4 regions of the Ruegeria sp. CL7 genome follow, and region 4 is predicted to be linked to each of the others. Evidence: riboswitches for the same ligand, from Rfam matches in the RefSeq annotation. Region 4 holds a riboswitch; each other region holds the start of a gene.

Evidence for each region. Region 4 has a riboswitch for cobalamin ahead of ACR0LI_RS16495 (aromatic ring-hydroxylating oxygenase subunit alpha). Riboswitches for the same ligand answer to the same signal wherever they lie in the genome.
Region 1: another riboswitch for cobalamin. It lies ahead of ACR0LI_RS09175 (DUF1636 family protein); the one in region 4 lies ahead of ACR0LI_RS16495 (aromatic ring-hydroxylating oxygenase subunit alpha).
Region 2: another riboswitch for cobalamin. It lies ahead of ACR0LI_RS08240 (DUF1636 family protein); the one in region 4 lies ahead of ACR0LI_RS16495 (aromatic ring-hydroxylating oxygenase subunit alpha).
Region 3: another riboswitch for cobalamin. It lies ahead of ACR0LI_RS20540 (DUF4198 domain-containing protein); the one in region 4 lies ahead of ACR0LI_RS16495 (aromatic ring-hydroxylating oxygenase subunit alpha).

What each region holds. Positions count from the first base shown of each region.
Region 1 covers NZ_JBQFPQ010000002.1:119,738-124,810, forward strand. Annotated here, with positions in the region: gene ACR0LI_RS09160 (FecCD family ABC transporter permease) at 1-565, opposite strand, end outside; gene ACR0LI_RS09165 (ABC transporter substrate-binding protein) at 567-1,517, opposite strand; gene ACR0LI_RS09170 (ABC transporter ATP-binding protein) at 1,534-2,307, opposite strand; gene ACR0LI_RS09175 (DUF1636 family protein) at 2,304-2,660, opposite strand; cobalamin riboswitch at 2,759-2,955, opposite strand; gene ACR0LI_RS09180 (D-lyxose/D-mannose family sugar isomerase) at 3,055-3,720, opposite strand; gene ACR0LI_RS09185 (carbohydrate kinase family protein) at 3,737-4,663, opposite strand; gene ACR0LI_RS09190 (glucokinase) at 4,694-5,073, opposite strand, start outside.
Region 2 covers NZ_JBQFPQ010000001.1:1,634,692-1,639,764, forward strand. Annotated here, with positions in the region: gene ACR0LI_RS08230 (hypothetical protein) at 1-308, opposite strand, end outside; gene ACR0LI_RS08235 (SLC13 family permease) at 498-2,354, shown strand; cobalamin riboswitch at 2,582-2,788, shown strand; gene ACR0LI_RS08240 (DUF1636 family protein) at 2,881-3,252, shown strand; gene cobW (cobalamin biosynthesis protein CobW) at 3,254-4,309, shown strand; gene cobN (cobaltochelatase subunit CobN) at 4,313-5,073, shown strand, end outside.
Region 3 covers NZ_JBQFPQ010000016.1:17,982-23,054, forward strand. Annotated here, with positions in the region: gene ACR0LI_RS20530 (substrate-binding domain-containing protein) at 1-733, opposite strand, end outside; gene ACR0LI_RS20535 (ROK family transcriptional regulator) at 986-2,110, shown strand; cobalamin riboswitch at 2,232-2,431, shown strand; gene ACR0LI_RS20540 (DUF4198 domain-containing protein) at 2,564-3,349, shown strand; gene cbiM (cobalt transporter CbiM) at 3,356-3,967, shown strand; gene ACR0LI_RS20550 (cobalt ABC transporter permease) at 3,964-4,539, shown strand; gene cbiQ (cobalt ECF transporter T component CbiQ) at 4,539-5,073, shown strand, end outside.
Region 4 covers NZ_JBQFPQ010000007.1:153,111-158,183, reverse strand. Annotated here, with positions in the region: gene ACR0LI_RS16505 (hypothetical protein) at 1-121, shown strand, start outside; gene ACR0LI_RS16500 (FAD-binding oxidoreductase) at 138-1,220, opposite strand; gene ACR0LI_RS16495 (aromatic ring-hydroxylating oxygenase subunit alpha) at 1,226-2,479, opposite strand; cobalamin riboswitch at 2,562-2,765, opposite strand; partial or broken gene ACR0LI_RS16490 (IS5/IS1182 family transposase) at 2,839-2,991, shown strand; gene ACR0LI_RS16485 (hypothetical protein) at 3,293-3,517, shown strand; gene ACR0LI_RS16480 (DUF3833 family protein) at 3,547-4,089, opposite strand; gene ACR0LI_RS16475 (DUF3833 domain-containing protein) at 4,086-4,703, opposite strand; gene ACR0LI_RS16470 (MFS transporter) at 4,700-5,073, opposite strand, start outside.

The DNA of each region.
Region 1 (5,073 bases), on a different contig from region 4:
CGCCAAGCATCCAGAATATCACCGAATGAGCCGCGCGATTGTCGCCAGAGAAAATAAGGTAGTTGGTGATTGCGGAAAACAGAAAGGACACCGCCAGGCCAGCCAGGATCAGTTTTTCGGGTGCGCTCGTACGCAAGCCCTGAACCAGCGCCAGAACAATGCCGGACGCGATCAGGCCACCGCAAAATGCTGCCAGCGGCAACGTCCAGATTCCCAGGACATCCCCTGTGACGGTGATCACCAGAACGGCGCCGGCAGCAGCACCCGAGGACAGACCGAACAGAAACGGATCTGCCAGATCGTTTCGCGTCGTTGTTTGCAGAACGACACCAACGACGCCCAGCCCCGCACCAATCACGGCGGCAAACAGGGCGCGGGGCAGGCGAAGGTCGAAGACGATCCGGTGCAAGGGCGACATGTCTCCTTCCACCATACCGGTTCCGAGGCCGATTGCCGAAAAGACTTCGCGCACGGGGATTGGGGTGGTCCCATAGACGATCGACAACAGCAAAAGGGCGGTCAGAACAACCGCCCCCAGCACTATCAAACGGCCCAATTGGACCATATCAGTTGGTCTCCGGGTGCATCGCCTGTGCCATCTTCTCGATCGCCTCGATATTTGCCGGGCCGGGAGTCAGCTCTTCGTAACGCAGGCCAATCCAGCGCTCGTTCTTTACCGCGTCCGTTTGTGACATCACCGGGTGATCCTTGAGGAACTGGAAAGTGTCCTCTGCGCCGTTGCCGGACTGATAGTCGAGCAGCACCAGAAATTCCGGGTTAGCCGCTGCCACAGCTTCCCACGACGTGCGGCCCCAGCTGGTATCCAGATCATGAGTTACGTTCTCACCGCCAGCGGCTGCGATCATCGCATCGGGAATGGCGAACTTGCCGGCGGTAAACGGAGCATCGGCCGGTCCGTCCAACAGGAATACCCGCGGCTTTTCCAGATCGGCTGTTTTTGCTTGAATGGCGGACAACTTGTCCTTCCAGCCGGCAACCAGCGCCTCGGCCTTGTCTTCGACCTGCATGACCTTGCCCAGGCGCAGAACGTCATCAAACAACAGGTTCATGCTGGCTTCGGGGCGATCCTCGTCCACATGCACGCAGCTTTCGGTCAGGATCATGGTCTTGATACCAAAGGGTTCCAGCGTGTCGGGCGTGACATCTCCGCCGGGTTTCATGCCATAGTACCAACCGGCAAAAAACAGATCAGGTTCGACGGCCACAAGGTTTTCAATCGTCGGGTATTTGGGGGCAAGCTCTGGGATGTCGCCGCGCTGAGCATCAAAGTCAGGGCTGGTTTTGTACCAGCCCGAAATCCCGGTAAGTCCCACGATCTCGTCCTGAAGGCCGAGTGCAAAGGCCATATCCGCCATGTTCATATCATGCACGACCAGACGTTCCGGTGCCGAGTCAAAAACCAGCGGTTCGCCGCAATTGTCCACGGTGACGGCTTCCGCTGCCACGCCACCTGCCAAGCCAGCGAAGACAACCACCGGCCAGAGTTTCTGCATCATATGTAAGCTCCTGTTATTATGACAATTTCCGTTTTCGGATGTCCAGTGCGGGGATCATGCGGCCTTCGTGCTGAAAGCACAGATAATCCACGCCGAATGTCTCACTTACCCGGTCTGGGGTCAGAACTTCGCCAACAGGCCCGAACCCCGTCAGGCGCGTGGCTTTCATCAACGCCACATGGGTGGCGAATTCCGGGATCATGACCAGATCATGGACGATCATGACGACCGTTACCCCCAGATCAGCGACCAGAGACAGCATGTGCCCCTTGGCATCGGGGTCCAGATGGTTGGTTGGCTCGTCCAGAAACAGCAAGGACGGGTTCTGGGCCAGCGCGCGCGCGATATGTGCGCGCTGACGTTCTCCGCCGGACAGTTGACCCATAGTTTTGTTGGCAAAATGCAACAGCTCGGTCGTCGTCAGCACCCGTTCAAGATCAGCCCTGTGCTGAGCCACCGAACGTTCGCCCTGAATCGGGATTTGCCCCAGCGCAACGTAGTCTTGCAGGCGCATCCGCCCGTCGGGCATTTCCTGCTGCCCGACCACAGCAATGGAGCGGGCACGTTGGCGGGCGGACAGGGTCCGAAGGCTTTGTCCTTCTATCCAAACATCGCCCAACGCAATCCGTTCAATCCCGCACAGCAGTTTCAGCAGAGTGGTTTTGCCGGCGCCGTTCGGCCCGGCGATTGCCAGAATTGATCCTTCTTCCAGACGAAAGGACACATCCTGCAACAGGATGTCGCCATTGAGCGCGTAGTATTCCAAATTCTCTGCAATCAGAAAACTCATGATGACCCCCCGAAAGGCAACGCGGGAATTCGCGATAAGGTCTTTGCGAAAAGGGCAGGGGGGCGGTCCGAGGCACTGGTCCAGCCGTCGTCGCTGTCGCCGAACTGGATCGCAAATTCGACCAAGGCAGACAGATCGCGGGATGTCGTGATATCGCCAAACAGGTACTGCGCTTTGCCCGGGGCCTGAAATCCGACGGTCATGGCCCGTTCACAGCCTGCCATGCAGGCCACCATTCGGGTTTCAAAACCGTCAGGCAACCGGGCATCCAGCGCGTCTTGCGCGGCTTCGGCAGACATCGTCCCCTGACATGTTGAACAGATCAGAACGTAGTGATCAGAATAGCAGGTCATTGCCTTCTCCGTCGTTTGCCAGATGCAGACAGAGGGCACATACCCGGATATTACGCAAACGCGCCATCAAGCCTCCTTCCGAGACGCCCCGCCTCGGGTTGGTTCATAGTGTGATGGCAGGTCTCCTGACTTGCGGGTCGTTGCTTGGCCGACCTTCCCAACCCTTTTGGGTCAGTGGTGAAGTGGCGTCGCTCACCGCTTACAGTTGCGGGGGCAGTCACGGACTTGGCACATTCCAGCGCCGCACCGTGTTCCCATTTTCATCCATTACGGAACCATCCCGCTCAGCTAGTCCGGCTACGCCTGACTTGTCAAGCGGCAGGCGAAAGGGTGGTGCACGGAATTGCAACGGTTGAGCCAGCGATCCTGGTGCGCCAGCCCGGACCGAACGGTGTCAATAGTCTGATACAAGAAGAAAATCCGGTTCGGTATCTTCCTCGACCTTTGAAAACCGTGGGATTGGCTTTTCAAACACATTGTCCGTTCGGTCGTCATTCACGGTCGATACCTCGCCAATAAGGCAATCGCCGCGCTCAGCCCAGAAAGCGTGCCAGATGCCGGGCATCAGAGTTACGCTTTGCCCCGGCTTCAGCCGCAAGTGCTCTTCGGGTTGCAAGGTTACAGGGCAGGCATCGCTTGGGACCGTCACCGGGTTGTCGCGGTCGACGCCACCGTTTGGATCCGACGCATGGATTTCCAGAACGAGATCGCCGCCGCCCCGGTTGATGATGTCTTCTGCCTTGATGATATGCCGGTGCATCGGAGAAAGCTGATTTTCTTTCGAGATCAACAGTTTTTCCGCATAGAGCATCCCGCGCCCGGATTTCAGATCCTTCGCCTCACCATTGCGCAAAGTGAATAGAAACAGTCCAAGTTCATCAAAACGGCCCTGGGCGTAATCGGTAATGTCCCATCCCAGCCCGCGGCTGCGGATCGTTTCGGCCAGAGGGCTGCGCATTTTCTCGGGCGACCAATCCGCAAAGGGTGGCAACACGGCACCGAAGGACCGAATGAACGCCTGTGCCCGGGTCTTGATACGGTTGATTTCGGATCGTTTCATCATGCCGTCCCACAGATCAAAGTTCGTGCGCCCAAGGGGGTTCTGCCCCGGCTCGGGAAACGGTCACGGCCGCCACGTCAGCGCCCAGTTCCATGGCTGCTTGCAGGCTTTCAACCGTCAATCCGCGCAGACCTGACTTGGTCAGATGCCCTGCGCGGCTGAGCTCGGTCAGAACGCCGGCGTTGAACGTGTCACCTGCGCCGATCGTATCGACCACTTCAACGGGTTTCACGGGAACCGAAACTTCGGAACCATCCGCCAGGTAACCGTGCGCCCCGTCACTGCCGCGCGTGACGATGACAACGGAAGGACCCGCCTGCAACAGCACAGACGCTTTTGCGGCTTCGGATTCAGCGCCCGGAATGATCCAGTCCAGGTCCTCGTCTGAAACCTTTACGATATCCGCACGCGAGATCATGCGGTTCAAACGCGTTCGAAACCGGGTTTGATCCTTGATGAAATCCGGGCGGATATTCGGGTCCAGCATCACCGCCCGGTCGGAACCGTGGCGGTCCAGAAGGGCGGCATATGCATCTGCGCAAGGTTCACACGCAAGGCTGATTCCGCCGAGATACAGGGCCGAGACAGCAGGAAGTTGATCGGGCATGTCTTCGGGCAGCAACATCCGGCCCGCGGTGTTTTCATCAACAAAGCTGTAAGTCGCGTGCCCATCCGAAAGCTGCACAAAGGCAAGCGTGGTGGGACGGTCCGAGATGATCACATGTGTTGTGTCCACATGGCTCGCTTTCAGCGCATCGATCAGTTGCTGTCCGAACATGTCCGATGACAAACCTGTCAGCATCCCTACTGGAACAGCCAGACGTCCCATTGCGACGGCTGTGTTCAGAACTGCACCACCAGTATGTGGCACAAAACCCAATGCGCCCGACGCGGTCGGTTCCGAGATCATATCTATCAGCGCTTCACCACAGCACAGGATCATATCTTGGTCCTTTTAGGTAAGAGATTTCGGTTAGTCTTGTTGCTGTCTCAGCGCGTTCTTGCAAAAGTTGTTTGCGCCGATGATCCCGAACTCTGCCTGTTCAGACACGTAAAGGTTCAGGGAGCGGCGCAAGTCGCTGAAGCGGCCGCCGCCGTTGAACGCATCCTTGAAGTTGTCGCTGAATAGCCAGCGGTTTTTCTCGGCAACGCCGCCGACGAGGAAAACGCCTCCCTCTGGCATCAAGGTGACCGCCAGATCACCCATCAAAGCACCCAGATGGGTGGTAAAAATCTGCGCGGCTTTTTCGGCGACCAGATCGGTACCGTTGCGGGCATCGTTCAGAATTTCCTTTGCAGAGCGCGCCTGAGACCGCGCCTGACCGGCTGCCAATTCAACCGCCTGATACAGGA
Region 2 (5,073 bases), on a different contig from region 4:
CGTTTAGGCAACACCCCGCCGTACTTCCTTGGCATCTTCACCTCGAAATGATCAGAATTGGTGACCTGAATTATTTGTCCGGCCCGTTTAGGTGTAAACCATTCTTGTGGGCAGTTTGCGATCAGGGACGGCCAAGCCGGCCCTTTGCCCGGTTCAGGCGGCGGCAGAATGGTACTGCAAACAAAGCTGTCGGATTGTCTGTTGTTCGTGGCTGGAATTGACTTGCCATTACCTGTGCTGCTTCGACCTTGTTGGAACGGCATCGCGCCGGTACGAAACGTGCTGGTTTCTTCATGCAATTTGGTCAATCCTTCTTTCTGACGTGTTCGTCAAACGGGGTTCCCGAAAGCACTGCTCCCACAGCAACCATTGAGCAACATTATGTCTCAACATCGCCGAAAAACGAAACTTCATGACAAGTCAGGAGGGATGAACTAGGACTCTAACAAAGAAAAAGTTCTGGACGTATTGTGGAACATATTGCCTTTACCTTCGAGATGGGGGTCGTTTGCACCCTTCTGGCTTTCACCGTTTTTCTGTTCGTTTCCGAGATCATAAGGATCGACCTTTCCGCCATATTGGTTCTGGTTCTCATAGGCTTGCTCAGCTACGCGCCCGGGCTGGAAAATCTGGCGGATGTCACCCTTCTGTTCGACGGCTTCGCATCCAATGCCGTCATCTCGATCATTGCGGTCATGATCGTCGGGGCCGGTCTGGACAAGACGGGGATCATGAACAAGGTGGCTGCCGTCATACTCAAATACGGCGGCAAATCCGAAGGCAGGGTTGTACCAATTATTTCCGGCACCGTTGGCGTCATATCCTCGTTCATGCAGAATGTCGGCGCCGCTGCTCTGTTTCTGCCGGTTGTCAGCCGAATTTCCACACGGTCAGGCATACCGCTGTCGCGCCTGCTCATGCCAATGGGATTCTGCGCCATTTTGGGCGGCACAATGACGATGGTCGGGTCGTCTCCTCTTATCCTGCTGAACGATCTGATCCTGACGGCAAATGACAGTCTGCCGGCCTCTCAGAAAATGGAGCCCTTCGGCCTGTTCTCGGTCACGCCGATCGGTGCGGTTCTGATCCTGACGGGAATTGGTTACTTTCTGCTGTTGGGACGCTGGGTTTTGCCCGAGGCTGAAGGACCTGACAATACGGGTACCGGACAAGGGACACAGGAATACCTGCAAAGGGTCTATGGCCTCAAAGCTGATGTGTTCGAAGTCGTGGTGCCCGAGGACAGCCCCCTGGTCGGCGAGATTCTGGCCGACATCAACCACGAAAACCACCTGTACATCATTTCAACCTTCTATCGCGGCAAAACCTCGATGGTTCAGGTTTTGACAGCGGAAATTGCAGCGCCGTGTCGGCTGGCCATCGTCGGCCGCCGTTGGGAGGTCGAGAAGTTCGCCGAGAAATACGGGCTGACCGTTCTTCCGGACTTGGACATTTTCGTCGAAGAGTTCGCCCCAACCAATGCAGGCGTGGCCGAGGTGGTCATCACGCCTGACAGCAAGCTGATCGGCAAATGCCCCCGCGAGCTTTTGTTTCGCAAGACCTACGGGATGTCGCTGCTGGCCATTCACCGCGGCGAAGAGACGCTGAGCCATGTCGAGACCGAGGATCACGAATCCACGCAGATCGGGCTCGAAAAGTTTCAGGCGGGCGACATGCTTGTGGCCCATACCAGATGGGACAACCTGATGCGGATCAAACGAGATCCGGATTTCGTCGTTGTGACGACAGACTTTCCTCAGGACGAGCTGAGGCCGCAAAAAGTCGGCTGGGCCCTGGCATTCTTCGCCATTTCGCTGTCGTTGATCCTGTTCACGGACGTCCGGCTTTCACTCTGTCTTCTTACCGGCGCGGTGGGCATGATGCTGACCCGTGTGCTCAGCGTGGACGAGGCGTACCGCGCGGTCGGATGGAACACCGTATTCCTGCTCGCCTGCCTCATACCTTTGGGACAAGCCGTGCAGAACACAGGCACGGCCGCGTGGATCGCCCAGCAGATCATGATAATTCTGGACGGCTGGCCGCTCTGGTCGTTGCAAACCGGCATCGCCATTCTGGCGACGGCCTTTTCTTTGGTCATGTCCAACGTGGGGGCCACGGTCCTGCTGGTGCCTCTGGCAGTATCGATTGCGGTGGCGGCGGGTGGAAACCCGGCCGTCTTTGCCCTGACGGTCGCCATATCGACCTCGAACAGCTTCATCATCCCAACCCATCAGGTAAACGCGTTGATCATGGGTCCGGCCGGATACAAGGTGATGGATTTCGTCCGCTCCGGCGGAATAATGACGGCGCTGTTTCTGGTCGTCTCCCTGCTCATGATCAACGTCATCTATTAGCGCAAGAGGATCTGCGGTGTTCGGTGGTCTTTTCCCATCATCGGGACAGGTTCAGTCAAGGCACTCGTTCACCATAGTCTACGCCCCTTGCTAACATACTGTTCGTCGCCCGGCCCATCTCAGGCTGGGTCCCGGCACGCCATGCCGCCCATCGACGCCCACAGGTCGCTTTCCATGCCTCTGCATCATTGTTGCGCGCGACTCGCTTGACAAGCAGGCCAGCGGTGCCGCATGTCCCTTTCGTTGGTGTCGGTGACAGCCGATGAAAAGGGAATGCGTCAACGGTCTTGCCGCCAAACGCAGCCGCCCCCGCGACCGTGAACGGAGAGGATGCCCAATGCCACTGGCCCGAAAGCCGGGAAGGCGGGACATCCGACAGAGGCCCGCCTCTGGCATCCGCAAGCCGGGAGACCTGCCAACAACCGAAGTTGAAACCGGGCGGGGTGTTCCGGTGTCGGGTCCATGACCATTCGTGGCCCGCATGAAACCCCGTCCCCCGCGAAGAGGATTTGGGGGGATGAGAGACATGACCGATACCGCACCAGTCGAGTTGCTGGTCTGTACCACCTGCCGTCGCGGCCTGCCTGTGGAAGATGACACGCAACGCCCGGGCGCTTTGTTACACAAGGCTCTGGAACAGGCGGACCTGCCCGACGGTGTCACCCTGAAAGCCGTTGAATGCCTGTCAAACTGTGATCAAGGCTGTTCGATCGTGTTGCGCGGGCCGGGCCGCTGGACCTTCGTGTATGAAAACCTGAACGAAACAGATCATGTCGACGTCATCGTCGACGGCGCGACCAAGTATCTGGCCACCGAAGATGGTTTGGTGAAATGGCGCGAACGCCCCGAACATTTTCGCAAGAACTGTGCCTCGCGCATTCCCCCCATTGGAGCCTGACATGTCGAACCTCGAAAAACTCCCCGTCACAGTGATCACCGGCTTTCTGGGCTCGGGCAAGACCACTTTGGTGCGTCACCTGATGCAGAACCCACAGGGCAAGCGCCTTGCTGTCGTGGTCAACGAGTTCGGCGATGTAGGCGTCGATGGCGACATCCTGAAATCCTGCGCCATTCCTGATTGCCCGGCGGAAAACATCATGGAACTGGCCAATGGCTGCATCTGTTGCACCGTGGCAGATGATTTCATTCCCACCATCGAGGCCCTGATGGCGTTGGAGCCACGCCCGGATCACATCCTGATCGAAACCAGCGGTCTGGCCCTGCCGAAACCGCTGCTCAAGGCATTCGACTGGCCTGACATCCGCTCGAAGATCACCGTCGACGGCGTGATCGCCCTGGCCGATGCCGAGGCCGTGGCCGCAGGCCGCTTCGCGCCCAATGTCGAAGCAGTGGATGCGCAGCGCATGGCCGATGACTCGATCGACCACGAAACGCCCCTGTCCGAGGTGTTCGAGGATCAGATCTCCTGCGCTGACATCATCCTGCTGACCAAGCCCGACCTCGCCGGCCCCGAAGGCGTGGCCAAAGCGCGCGAGATCATCGCCGCCGAGGCGCCGCGCCCCCTGCCCGTCGTCGAAGTGGCCGAAGGTGCCGTGGACGTGCGCGTTGTGCTGGGTCTGGAAGCCGCCGCCGAGGATGACATGGACGCCCGACCCTCGCATCACGACGGCCATCACGATCACGAGCATGACGATTTCGAAAGCATCATCGTCGAGCTGCCCGAGCAGACCGATCCGGCCCAACTGGTCGCCAATATCGAACGCCTGGCCAATGAACTGAACATCCTGCGCGTCAAAGGGTATGCCGCCGTTCAGGGCAAACCCATGCGCCTGCTGGTCCAGGCAGTGGGTGCCCGCGTGCGTCACCAGTATGACCGCCCGTGGGAACCCGGTGAAGAACGCCGTTCGCGTCTGGTCGTCATCGCCGAGCATGACGATATCAAAGAGGCGGAAATCCGCGAAATCCTCGTGGGTGTGCGTGAGGCCGCCGAGTAAGCCATGCACGTCGTCTTTCGCGAAAGCCACGGGCTCGAGGAAACCGAGACCCCAACCGATCTGGGCCAGAGCCCGGCGGACCTGGTGGTGCTGTCCTTTTCGGACAGCGACCTAGGCGCTTTCGCGGCGGGCTGGCATCGTGGTGGCGGACCGGAAGGGCGAATGCCGACCCTGCGGCTGGCGAATTTGACGGCTCTGAAACACCCGCTGTCGGTCGATACCTATGTCGAACAGACGCTTCAAGGCGCCAAGGGCATTCTGATCCGTCTGATCGGCGGGGTGCCCTACTGGGCTTATGGGTTGCAGCAGGTTCTGGCGCTGGCGCAGGCCAAGGGCATCGCACTGGCGGTGCTGCCCGCCGACGGGCGCGAGGACACGCGGCTGGATGACTATTCCACCCTGCCGGTCTCGACCCTGCGGCGTCTGGCGCATCTGTGCGATACCGGCGGCGAGGTCGCGGCACAGGCCGCGCTGGCGCAGATGGCTTTGGCGGCGGGGCTTTATGCCGGTCCGGTGATGGGCGCCAAGACCTTGCCCGAATATGGCGTGTGGTGTCCGGATCGCGGCGTAATCCCGGTGGAAACCGCATTCGAAGGCACGACCAAACGAATCCTCGTCACCTTTTACCGCGCTTACCTGACCTCGGCAGACACCGCCCCGATCGCAGCCCTGATCCGCAGCCTGCGCGCCCGTGGATACGCGGCGGTGGGCCTGTTTGCCCCGTCTCTCAAGGCGCCTGTGGCCGCCGAATGGTTGCGGGAACA
Region 3 (5,073 bases), on a different contig from region 4:
CTTTCAGCGCCTCGTAGGCACCTGCCGCGGCAGGTTCGTTGATGGTGTGAACAACGTTGATCGTGGGATCCTTGGCCAGAAGGTTTTCCATCGCGCGGCGACCACCTTCTTCGTTGCCGGCAGTGACATCACTTCCGACCAGTCGTGGGTCATCTTCATCACCGATTATGTTCGGGTCCGCCAGATCGACACCAAAGCCTTGCAGGAAACCCTGATTGCGCAGCACATCCACTGTCGGCTGACTGACGGCAAGATCCAGTGTCGCGATCTTGGCGTCGTTGGCCGCGTCGCCCAGCGTTGCTTTGGCCCATTGTCCAATCAGCAGCCCGGCAAGGAAATTGTCCGTGGCAAACGTTGCGTCAGCCGAGTCAATGGGTTCCAGCGGCGTATCCAGAGCGATAACCAGAACACCTGCATCCCGCGCCTGCTTCACGGCCGGAACGATGGATGATGTGTCCGAGGCCGTCAGCAGAATGCCCTTGGCGCCGTCCAGAATGCAGGTCTCAATGGCTTGCACCTGCGTTTCATGGTCACCGTCAACTTTGCCTGCAAAGGCTTTGAGCGTCATTCCCAGCTCTTCCGCCTTCGCTGTCGCACCTTCCTTCATTTTGACAAAGAACGGGTTGGTGTCTGTCTTGGTGATCAGACAAACGGTTTCGCCTTCCGCCATTGCACTGCCAGCCATGGCAGTAACCCCGAGCGCAGCAGCACCCGCAAGTCTTGCAAGTTTCATCGATTATCCTCCCAGTTTTTCCTGTGCCGTAAAGGGCACGAGGGCGATCAGGCAAAAACCCTGATCTCATAAGAAACAATCACAAGATTCGAAATTTGAGTCAATAAATAAATCACTCTTATTTATTATTGACAGGGCGGGCGGGCTTTCTCATTCTTCAGCAGGAAAGGGGTGGTCGTGCCGGAAAATTCATCTCGGAAAAATTCGATTGGCCTGCACGGGTCAGAGGTGCGCGGAACCAATCAAAGCGGGATGCGGGCCCGGAACGAACGGCTGGTGTTGTCGCTTGTCCGGCGTCATCAGGCTCTTGCTAAGTCCGAGATTGCGCGCATGACCGGACTGTCGGCGCAAACCGTTTCCGTCATCATGCGGCTGCTTGAGAAGGACGGTTTGCTTTTGCGCGGTGAGCCGGTCCGCGGGAAAGTCGGGCAACCTTCCGTTCCCATGCGCCTCAACCCGGATGGTGCGTTTTTCTTTGGGCTCAAGGTCGGGCGCCGCAGTACCGAGCTGGTATTGACTGACTTTGTCGGAAATGTGCGGCAACGCGAGCGGCGAACCTATGACTATCCAACGCCAAAAGCCACTTTGGAGTTTTCTATACAGAGTCTGGGGAAAATGATGTCATCCATGTCGCCCGAGGCCAAAGGCAGGATTGCGGGTCTTGGAATTGCCATGCCGTTCTACCTGTGGGACTGGGCCCAGACCCTTCAGGTTCCTCAGGAAGAAATGGACCCGTGGCGCGTATCAGACCTGAAGGCTGACCTGGCTCGTCGCCTCGATATGCCGGTTTTTCTGCAAAATGACGCCACTGCGGCTTGTGGGGCGGAATTGGTATTCGGTCCGGCCGATGGACCAAGGGATTTCCTGTACTTCTATATCGGGTTTTTTATTGGCGGCGGTGTGGTTCTCAATGGTGCGATCTTTTCCGGGCGTGGAAACTCGGGCGCAATCGGCCCCCTGCCTGTACCGGATGGTGCGGGTGGTGTCAGACCGCTTATCGACGTGGCCAGCCTGTATGTTCTCGAGCGTGCAATCACCACAGCAGGGGTAACGTCGCATTCCATTTGGGAAACGACCCAGCGTTGGGATGTGCCAAAAATTCAACTGGAAAACTGGTTGAAACGGACGGCAAGCGGGATTGCTTATGCGATTGTCTCATCCTGTAGCCTGATAGATTTCGAATGCGTGAAGATTGACGGCTGGATGCCGCAGGACATCAAGGCGCGTTTGGTTGAAATGGTCGAAGACAAACTGTCCGAGCTGAACCTGACCGGTCTCGAGCACCCCGTGGTGCTGGCAGGGACCGTGGGCCCGGATGCACGCTCACTGGGCGCGGCAAGCCTGCCATTGTCGGAAAGGTATCTTTCAGAAGCTTAGATGTGAAATCACCCTGTTGCCTTGGATATTTCACAAACCGGTTCACTCTCGCAAACTGCCGAGCTCATAATTTTCGATGGCCGTAACACATTTTCGTTGACGGAAGGCTGAGTTGTCTGGCAAGCCGCTCGGCATGTCCGGTTCCGGGGCTTGCTCTGGAATCAATAGGGAATGCGGTGCGGGCTCAGGCCCAACTCCGCAACTGCACCCGCAACTGTAAGCGGCGAGCAGGGCTGAAACGCCACTGGGGTTTGCCCCGGGAAGGCCAGTCCAACGCTTTGACCCGCAAGTCAGGATACCTGCCGGACATGTGTCCTCATAAGGGGCACTCCTAATCGGCGACGGGATGTGCGTCGTACCAGGATGCCTGAAAGGGTGATTTGGCGTTGAATGTCCCGTAGTCAAAACGAATTTCGCGCCGGGATTGGCGCGACGGGACAAGGACGACTGTTCATGAAAACGCTGCTCAGCGCAGCCGTTGCCGCGGTGGCTCTTCCCGCCATCGCAGATGCGCATTTTCTTTTGGAATACACTACCGATACCATGATCCAGAAACCGGGCGATGTGCCGGTCAAGCTGATTTTCTGGCATCCGTTCGAGAACGGCCACGTCATGGATCTTGAAAAGCCGCAGGAATTCTATGTGATCCACAACGGTGAAAAGACCGATTTGCTGGACACGTTGGAAGCTATCCGGTTCACCGGCGGGGAAAACGAGGGCGTGGCGTTCAAAGGCAGTGTCCCGGTCAAACGGTCGGGCGACTATGTGCTGGTGACGGTTCCTCAGCCTTATTACGAGGAATCCGAAGACATCTATATCCAACAGCTCACCAAAGCCTTCCTGAACCGCAACGAATTGCCGACCGACTGGATGAATCCCGTAGGTTTGCCGACCGAGATTATCCCGCTGAACAAGCCGACCAACATCATCGCGGGTTCGACTTTCACGGGCCGTGTGCTGGCTGATGGTCAGCCGGTTGCGGGGGTCGAAATCGAGATCGAGTACATGGCCGCCGAGCCCGACATGGAAAGTTCGGCCGCTTCTGCACCGAAAGTCTCTCCGATGCCGGGTGGTGCGGTGGTCGCCATATCTGACGACAACGGGTATTTCTCGTTCGGCGTTCCAAATGCCGGTTACTGGGGTTTCGCAGCACTTGGTTCCGGTCCGGCAACCGAACATGAGGGCAAAGAACTCAGCCAGGATGCGGTCATCTGGATTCGCTCCTGGGATCTGGAGTAACCCAAGATGCACATCGTCGACGGAGCCCTTTCCAACCCGGTTGTAATTGGCGGCGCCATAGCCGCCGCGGGCGGGATCGCCATGGGTCTCAGGTCTCTGGATCTTGATCGCATCCCCACTGCGGGCGTTCTGTCAGCCAGTTTCTTCGTGGCTTCGTTGATCCACGTACCCATTGGTCCGTCGTCGGTCCATCTGATCCTCAACGGCATGGCCGGGCTGCTGCTTGGTTGGGCCGCATTCCCGGCTTTGTTCGTCGGGCTTTTGCTACAGGCGGTCTTTTTCGGCTTTGGCGGGTTGACGGTGTTGGGGATCAACACCGTCAACATCGCATTTCCAGCTGTGGCGGCCGGAATGTTGTTCGGTCGTCTGATCGCGCGTGGAACGCCTTTGCAAGGTGCGATTTGGGGGGGCGTCGGCGGCGCATTTGCCATTGCGGCGACAACCGGCATGGTCGCGTTTTCCCTGGCGCTGTCGGGGGATGAATTTCTGCCTGCCGCCAGGCTTGTTTTCTTCGCCCATATTCCTGTCATGGCCATTGAGGCGATTTTGACCGGGTTCGCCGTGTTGTTGGCACGCAAGGTCAAGCCCGAGCTGTTTATAAGGGAAGCAGCCACATGAAGCATCTGGTTGTCATATTGGCCGTGAGCTGCGCACCTGTGCCTGCCCTGGCGCACAAGGTCATAGCCGGCGTTTTCGAGTCGGAAGACGTCATCGAGGGCGAAATCGGCTTTTCCAACGGCGACATGGCAAGCGGCACCGAGGTCATTGTTACCGGCCCGGATGGGGCCGAGCTGGGTCGATCGGTCACGGATGCGGACGGTTTCTTTGTCTACACGCCGACCTCGGCCGTGGCGCACACTTTCTTTGCCGACCTTGGCGCCGGGCATGTGGCCGAAGTCACGATGCCTGCCGAAGATGTCGCGCGGATCATGGGCGTTGCTGTGGCAGAAAACGGTGACTCATCTTCGGCTGCTGTGACGCAGGCCAGCGGTTCGGCGGCGTCTCTCAGCGCCGAAGAACAGCAGGTTATCGCCAAGGCCATACGTGACGAATTGCGCCCGCTCAGGCGCGAGATTGCGGCCTATCGCGAACAGAACGACCTGCAAACCATCCTTGGCGGGATTGGGTACATCGTTGGTCTGTTTGGTCTGGGTTTTTACATGGCGGCCCGCCGCAAGCTGGCGTCCTGATGGCACACGTTCTGGGGCACAAGGAAAAAACACTGTCCGAAGCCGGTGACGGGCCAGAAGGTCTGATCAGCCTGCTGGATCCCCGGATGCGGATCGTCATGGCAGTTGTTTTTGCAGTCGTGACCGTGGCGGTGTCATCCCTCGGCGCGCTTTGCGCGGCGCTGACAGTGTCGCTTTCGCTTCTGATAGTTTCACGTCTGCCGCGGCGAAAGACGTTGAAGCGAATGGCCATGATGGATGGGTTCATCCTGTTCATGCTGGTCCTGTTGCCCTTTTCCATGCCCGGGGATCCGATGTTCACGCTTTGGGGATTCCCTGCAAGCTGGCAGGGTTTTTGGAAAGCGGTCGAGATTGCCTTGACCGCCAATGCCGTGATCCTGTCCCTGATGGTTTTGGTCGGGACGATGGAGCCGGTCACACTGGGCCACGCCCTGCATCGTCTGCGGTGCCCGGAAAAGCTGGTTTACCTGCTGATGTTCACGATCCGTTATATCGAGGTCTTGCGCGAAGAATACCTGCGGCTGCGGGCCGCCA
Region 4 (5,073 bases):
TGAAGATGACAAAGTTCTGAAAGTGCCGGACATCCGGCGACCCAATCTGGCCCGGATTCTGCAACGGGCAGAAAAAACGCGCCGAAAGCCGCAGCGGGTGTCAGCCACGCTGCGGCTTTGATCGGGATGCGAAGCGCCTAAACCTCGACTTCGACCTTGCCGATCGGGTTCGAGCAGCAGGCCAGAATGTACCCCGCGTCGATGTCGTCTTCCGAGATCCCTCCGTTGTGGACCATGTGGACCTCGCCAGCAGTTTTCTTGACCTTGCAGGTACCGCACACGCCGAAGGTACAGCCTGACGGAATGTTCAGGCCAACCGAGCGGGCGGCGGCAAGCACCGTGTCGGTCTCGGCAACCTTGGCCGTCACGCCCGAGGTCGCGAACAGGATTTCGGCGCTGCTGTCGTCGTCCAGAACAACGTCATCCAACTCGGGCTGATCCGCCTCGGTTTCCACCGGCGCGCCGAAGCTTTCCTGATGGTAGTTGTTCATATCAAAACCAAGACCGGCCAGCGCGTCGCGCACCGCTTGCATGAAGGGCTCGGGACCGCAGCAATAGACTTCGCGCTCAAGGTAATCCGGCGCCATCAGGCCCAGCATCAATTGGTTGAACTGCCCCTGATATCCCGTCCATGGGCGGTAGCGGTCCGGCTCTTCCACCACGAACTTCAGGTCCAAACCATCCGTGCGGCTGGCCATCTGTTCCAAGCGCTGGCGGAAGATGATCTCGGATGGCCGCTTGGCGCAGTTGATGAAGACAACGTCCAGATCGCGGCCTTCGTCCCACATGCAGGTGGTCATTGACATCATCGGTGTGATGCCTGAGCCAGCCGAGATAAACAGGAACTTGCGCGCATCGCTCAGTGCGTTGGTGAACAGGCCCGCAGGCCCAATGGCCTTGAGCCGCATGCCGGGTTGAAGATTGTCCAGCATCCAGCGCGTGCCGATACTGTCGGGTTGCGCTTTGGCGGTGATGGTGATCGACCGCGGCCGCGATGGCGACGATGAGATCGTGTAGGTGCGATACACGACTCCCCCGGGCTGGCCGGGCGCCGGAATCTCGAGCGTCAGGAACTGACCGGGGTGATAGGCGAACTGCGCCCCAGAGGGGGCCCGGAACGAAAAGCTGGCGGTGTTCGGCATCTCGGGCACGACCGAGACACATTCCAGCATCTCTCCATCCTGCCAAACGGCTGATGAAAGCGTGTCCAGATCTTTCATCAGACTTACTCCGCCGCCATGTAGTCAGGGGTCAGGCGGGCCGACACTGTGCTGCAATACCAATCCACGAATTGCAGTACGCCGGATTCCTGAATGGCTGAATACGGGCCGGGCACATAGGCCGGGCTGTTGATGCCCTGCTGGTTGTCCTCGACCACCTGACGGTCTTCGTCATTCGTGGCGACCCAGACTTCGGTCAGGCGTTTCACGTCGTAGTCAACGCCTTCAACCGCATCCTTGTTGACCAGCCATTTGGTCGTGACCTCGGTCTCTGTCGGGCTGATCGGCGTAACACGGAAAACAATCGAGTGATCGGCAAGAAAGTGGTTCCACGTGGTCGGATAGTGGAACTTCAAAAGCGATCCCGCATCCGCAAAGGGCGACCGGCCCAACCAGCGGCGCACGGCGGATTTCCCGTCCATCGTATAGCTCTCGGCGCCTTCTTTCAGCGGTATCCGCGCCAGACGGAATTGGCCGTCCTCGTGCAGATAGAACTGCGATGGCATACCCGCTGACTGGCACCTGTCGAAATGGGCTTGCATATAGGCTGGGGTTTCACCGCCTTCGATCCCCGTCACGCCCGGATCATCAGGGAAGGTCCGGCACAGCGCAGGGTGGTTGCCGCCGCAGTGATAGCACTCGCGATTGTTTTCCCAGACCAGTTTCCAGTTGCCGTTCTCGATGATCGAGCTTTCGAATGCGACCTTGGCATTCGCAAGATCATGCGGCTCAAGATACGGGCGCGCGATATTGGCAAACGTGTCAAAATCCGGGGCGACATCCGCCAGACAGATATAGACCAACCCGGCAAGCTCGCGGCAATGAACCGTCTTCAAACCATGCTGTCTGGGATCAAACTCTGGCCCCATGTCGCGGGCCCACAGCAAAGAGCCGTCAAGCTCGTAGGTCCATTGGTGATACGGGCAAACCAGCTTCGGCGCGTTGCCTTTTGCCGCCTTGCATATGATCGAGCCGCGATGGCGGCAGGTGTTGTGAAACGCCCGGATCTGGTTGTCGGCGCCGCGCACGATGATCACGCGATAGGCACCCACGTTGTACGTTACATAGTCGCCGGCTTTCACCAGTTCACAGGCCGGAATGGCAAAGAGCCATTCGCGATAGTGGATGGTTTCCAGGTCGGTCTGAAAGATCTCGGGGTCGGTGTAAAAGGCCCGTTCCAGAGCATAGCCCGGGATTCGACGCGCCAACAGGTTTTGGACATTGTTCACTTCTGGCTCTCCTGCCGCGCCCCGCGGCATTGCTTGGGCAGATGACAGGGAGGAACCGTCCGGAGGCGCGCGAGGACCACGTCCGAAACCCGTGCCCCCACCGCCACCCGCGGTTTGACATATCTGCAAGGCTGGTTTCCGGACTTGAAAGGGGCTTGCACCCGGTTGCGACACCTTCCCGGGATCCTCGTCCCAGTGGTTGATTGTCGAACCTGACCTTCCTTACCGTTGCGGGGGCAGCGCCGGAATTCCACCGGCTTCCCAATTCTCCGCGGTCTGAGAATCAAACAGCGGCACCTCACGATGGCAGCCTACTTTCTACCTGCTTGGGCGCTGAAATGCTTGCGACATTTCCGGTTTCAAAACAGACATGGAAATTTTCCGGCTGAGTGGACGGCGCCGGGATCACGGTCCTTGGCACAGGGGCATGGCAAGCCCGCCAGCACGGCGTTCTGCAGGGGCCAGTGGGCTTTGCGATGGATGCGGCCACGTCTGACATCCGCGCCGTCAAATTGTCCCCCAGCCGTGACAGCGAAGGCCCGGCTGCTCTGCACAGAAACGAAACGCTGCACGTCGCCTGAGCATGGCTGGAAAAGAGAGAGTCAGGCCAAGTGAAGGAGGTTTGCAGCAAACCCTTTTGGGTGAAGTTGATCCGTTTGGGATAGTGCTGGCTTGCCATGAGGCAGGTGAAGAAGGCGAATATCCGTCATGCGAGAGTTGTCAGTCCATCCTGTCAACGGACGGTAGAAAACCTCATTTTGTCCATAAAAAATTGTCTTTTTCGGGAAAAACCATTACGTTTTCCGAAAATGGTGGAAAACACCGGAGGCAGTAAGAGAGCAGATGCCAAAACCGAAAACAGGTGTTTTGCGGACAACAGTTCCTTCGCGCCTCATGGGAAAACGGGATGGTCTGTTTTTCCTCTGGGGGCAGATAGAACGCGCGCGCTTGAAGGTCGAGGGCGGCGAACGCGCCGAGGGCGCAGCCTCGGACGGGCCAAGGGCAAACACGGCCGGTGAGGTCAAGGGATCGACGACAGCATTGGTGGACGAGTTTATTTTCTACTGACTTTTGTGATGAAACCGGGCCTGACGGCCCTATTTCTTCTCGAAGAACAGGATGACTTCACCCAGACGGACGCCATAGCGTGAGACATACGCGCGGTTCAGCAGACGGTCGTCGTCCAGCAGCCACATCCAGTCGTCGAATTTGACACGCATGGTCCCGTCCTTGATCGGCAGGTCGATCTTGTATTTCCAGTTGAACGTATCCCCGCGTTCAATCCCGCTGGCGGTGCCCAGCACGCCAGGCGCCGTACCGGTCCACGTATCCTCTCCGGTTTTGGTCAATGTCCAGATGCGTTGTTCCGTCGCGCCATCGTCGTAGACGAAGTCTTCGACCAGGGTCAGGGTTTCGCCGTCCCATGTTCCGTCGATATCAACCGTGAATCTGCGGGGGATATTTCCCAGAACATCCTGAAACTGACCGTAGGCCACTGTTTTACCCTCAAAAAACTCTTCCAGGTTCAACTGTCGGTCCGACAGAAACGTTTTTGGTACCTTCGGTTTGCTGGAGCAGGCCGCCAGAATTGCAAGGCTTGCGATGGCAATGCAGGCGATGAAAGAGCGAAAGGTGATCATTGCAACGGCTTCCCTTCCGAAGTCGCGTCATACCCGTTTGACCCACTTGGATGCATCGGTTTCGATCTGGGGCTTGGACGCATTGTGGCGATCAGTTCCGCGACCTTGACGCCAAACTTGCGCATCTCGGACCGATTCATGATGACGCCGGTTTCTGTCAGGTACATCCAATCGGTGACATCCAGTGTGTGTCCACCAGCGTCATCTGGCAGAATGATACGATAGGTCAGTTTTACCGTGGACCCCGAGATAATGCCCCGACCTTCGCCCACGATATCATCCGCCATTGCCGTGAATGTGTTGCCAGTTCCCAGCGTCAGGTACCATTTGCGGGTCATCTGTTTTCCGTTGGAGTAGGTGAAGTACTCGGTCAGCGTGCCCGAGTTGCCTTGCCATTCGCCGGACATGCGCGCGACAAAGCTGTTCGACATTTTGCCGTTGGGGCCATAGATCAGGCCCTCGGACAAGATCTCTCCGTTCAGGTGTTTTTTCAGGGAAAAATCTGGCCCGGTGCCACTGTAATCGGACGGCGATTGCGCGCGAAAGCTCAGCAGCCTTGCACGGATGAAGACAGCGGTCAGAAGGACCAGAAGGATGATGGTGAAAGCGTTCATTTGCTTGTGACCTCGGTGGGCAGGGTCAACACCATCCCGAACGCTCCGACTTTCAGGATGCAGGGCAGCACCGCATAGGCAAGATTGAGTGTATCCAGTGCCTGTGCTGAATTGGTTTGACCGGGGGTGAAACCGCTGCGTTCCAGCAGCGGCAGAGTGAAAAAGGCAGCCAGGGCGAGGCCCAGTTTGCCAGCGAAGGACCAGATGCCAAACGCGGCTGATGCGTTCAGCCCGGCCCGGGTAAGGACGATCGAGAACATCGCAGGCAACACGACCATATCCGCGCCCAACGCCGCGCCCGAGGCGAGACAGATCATTGCAAAACCCGCAAGATTTCCTGCACTCAGTGTGGCGGCGCCGATAAAGCCGG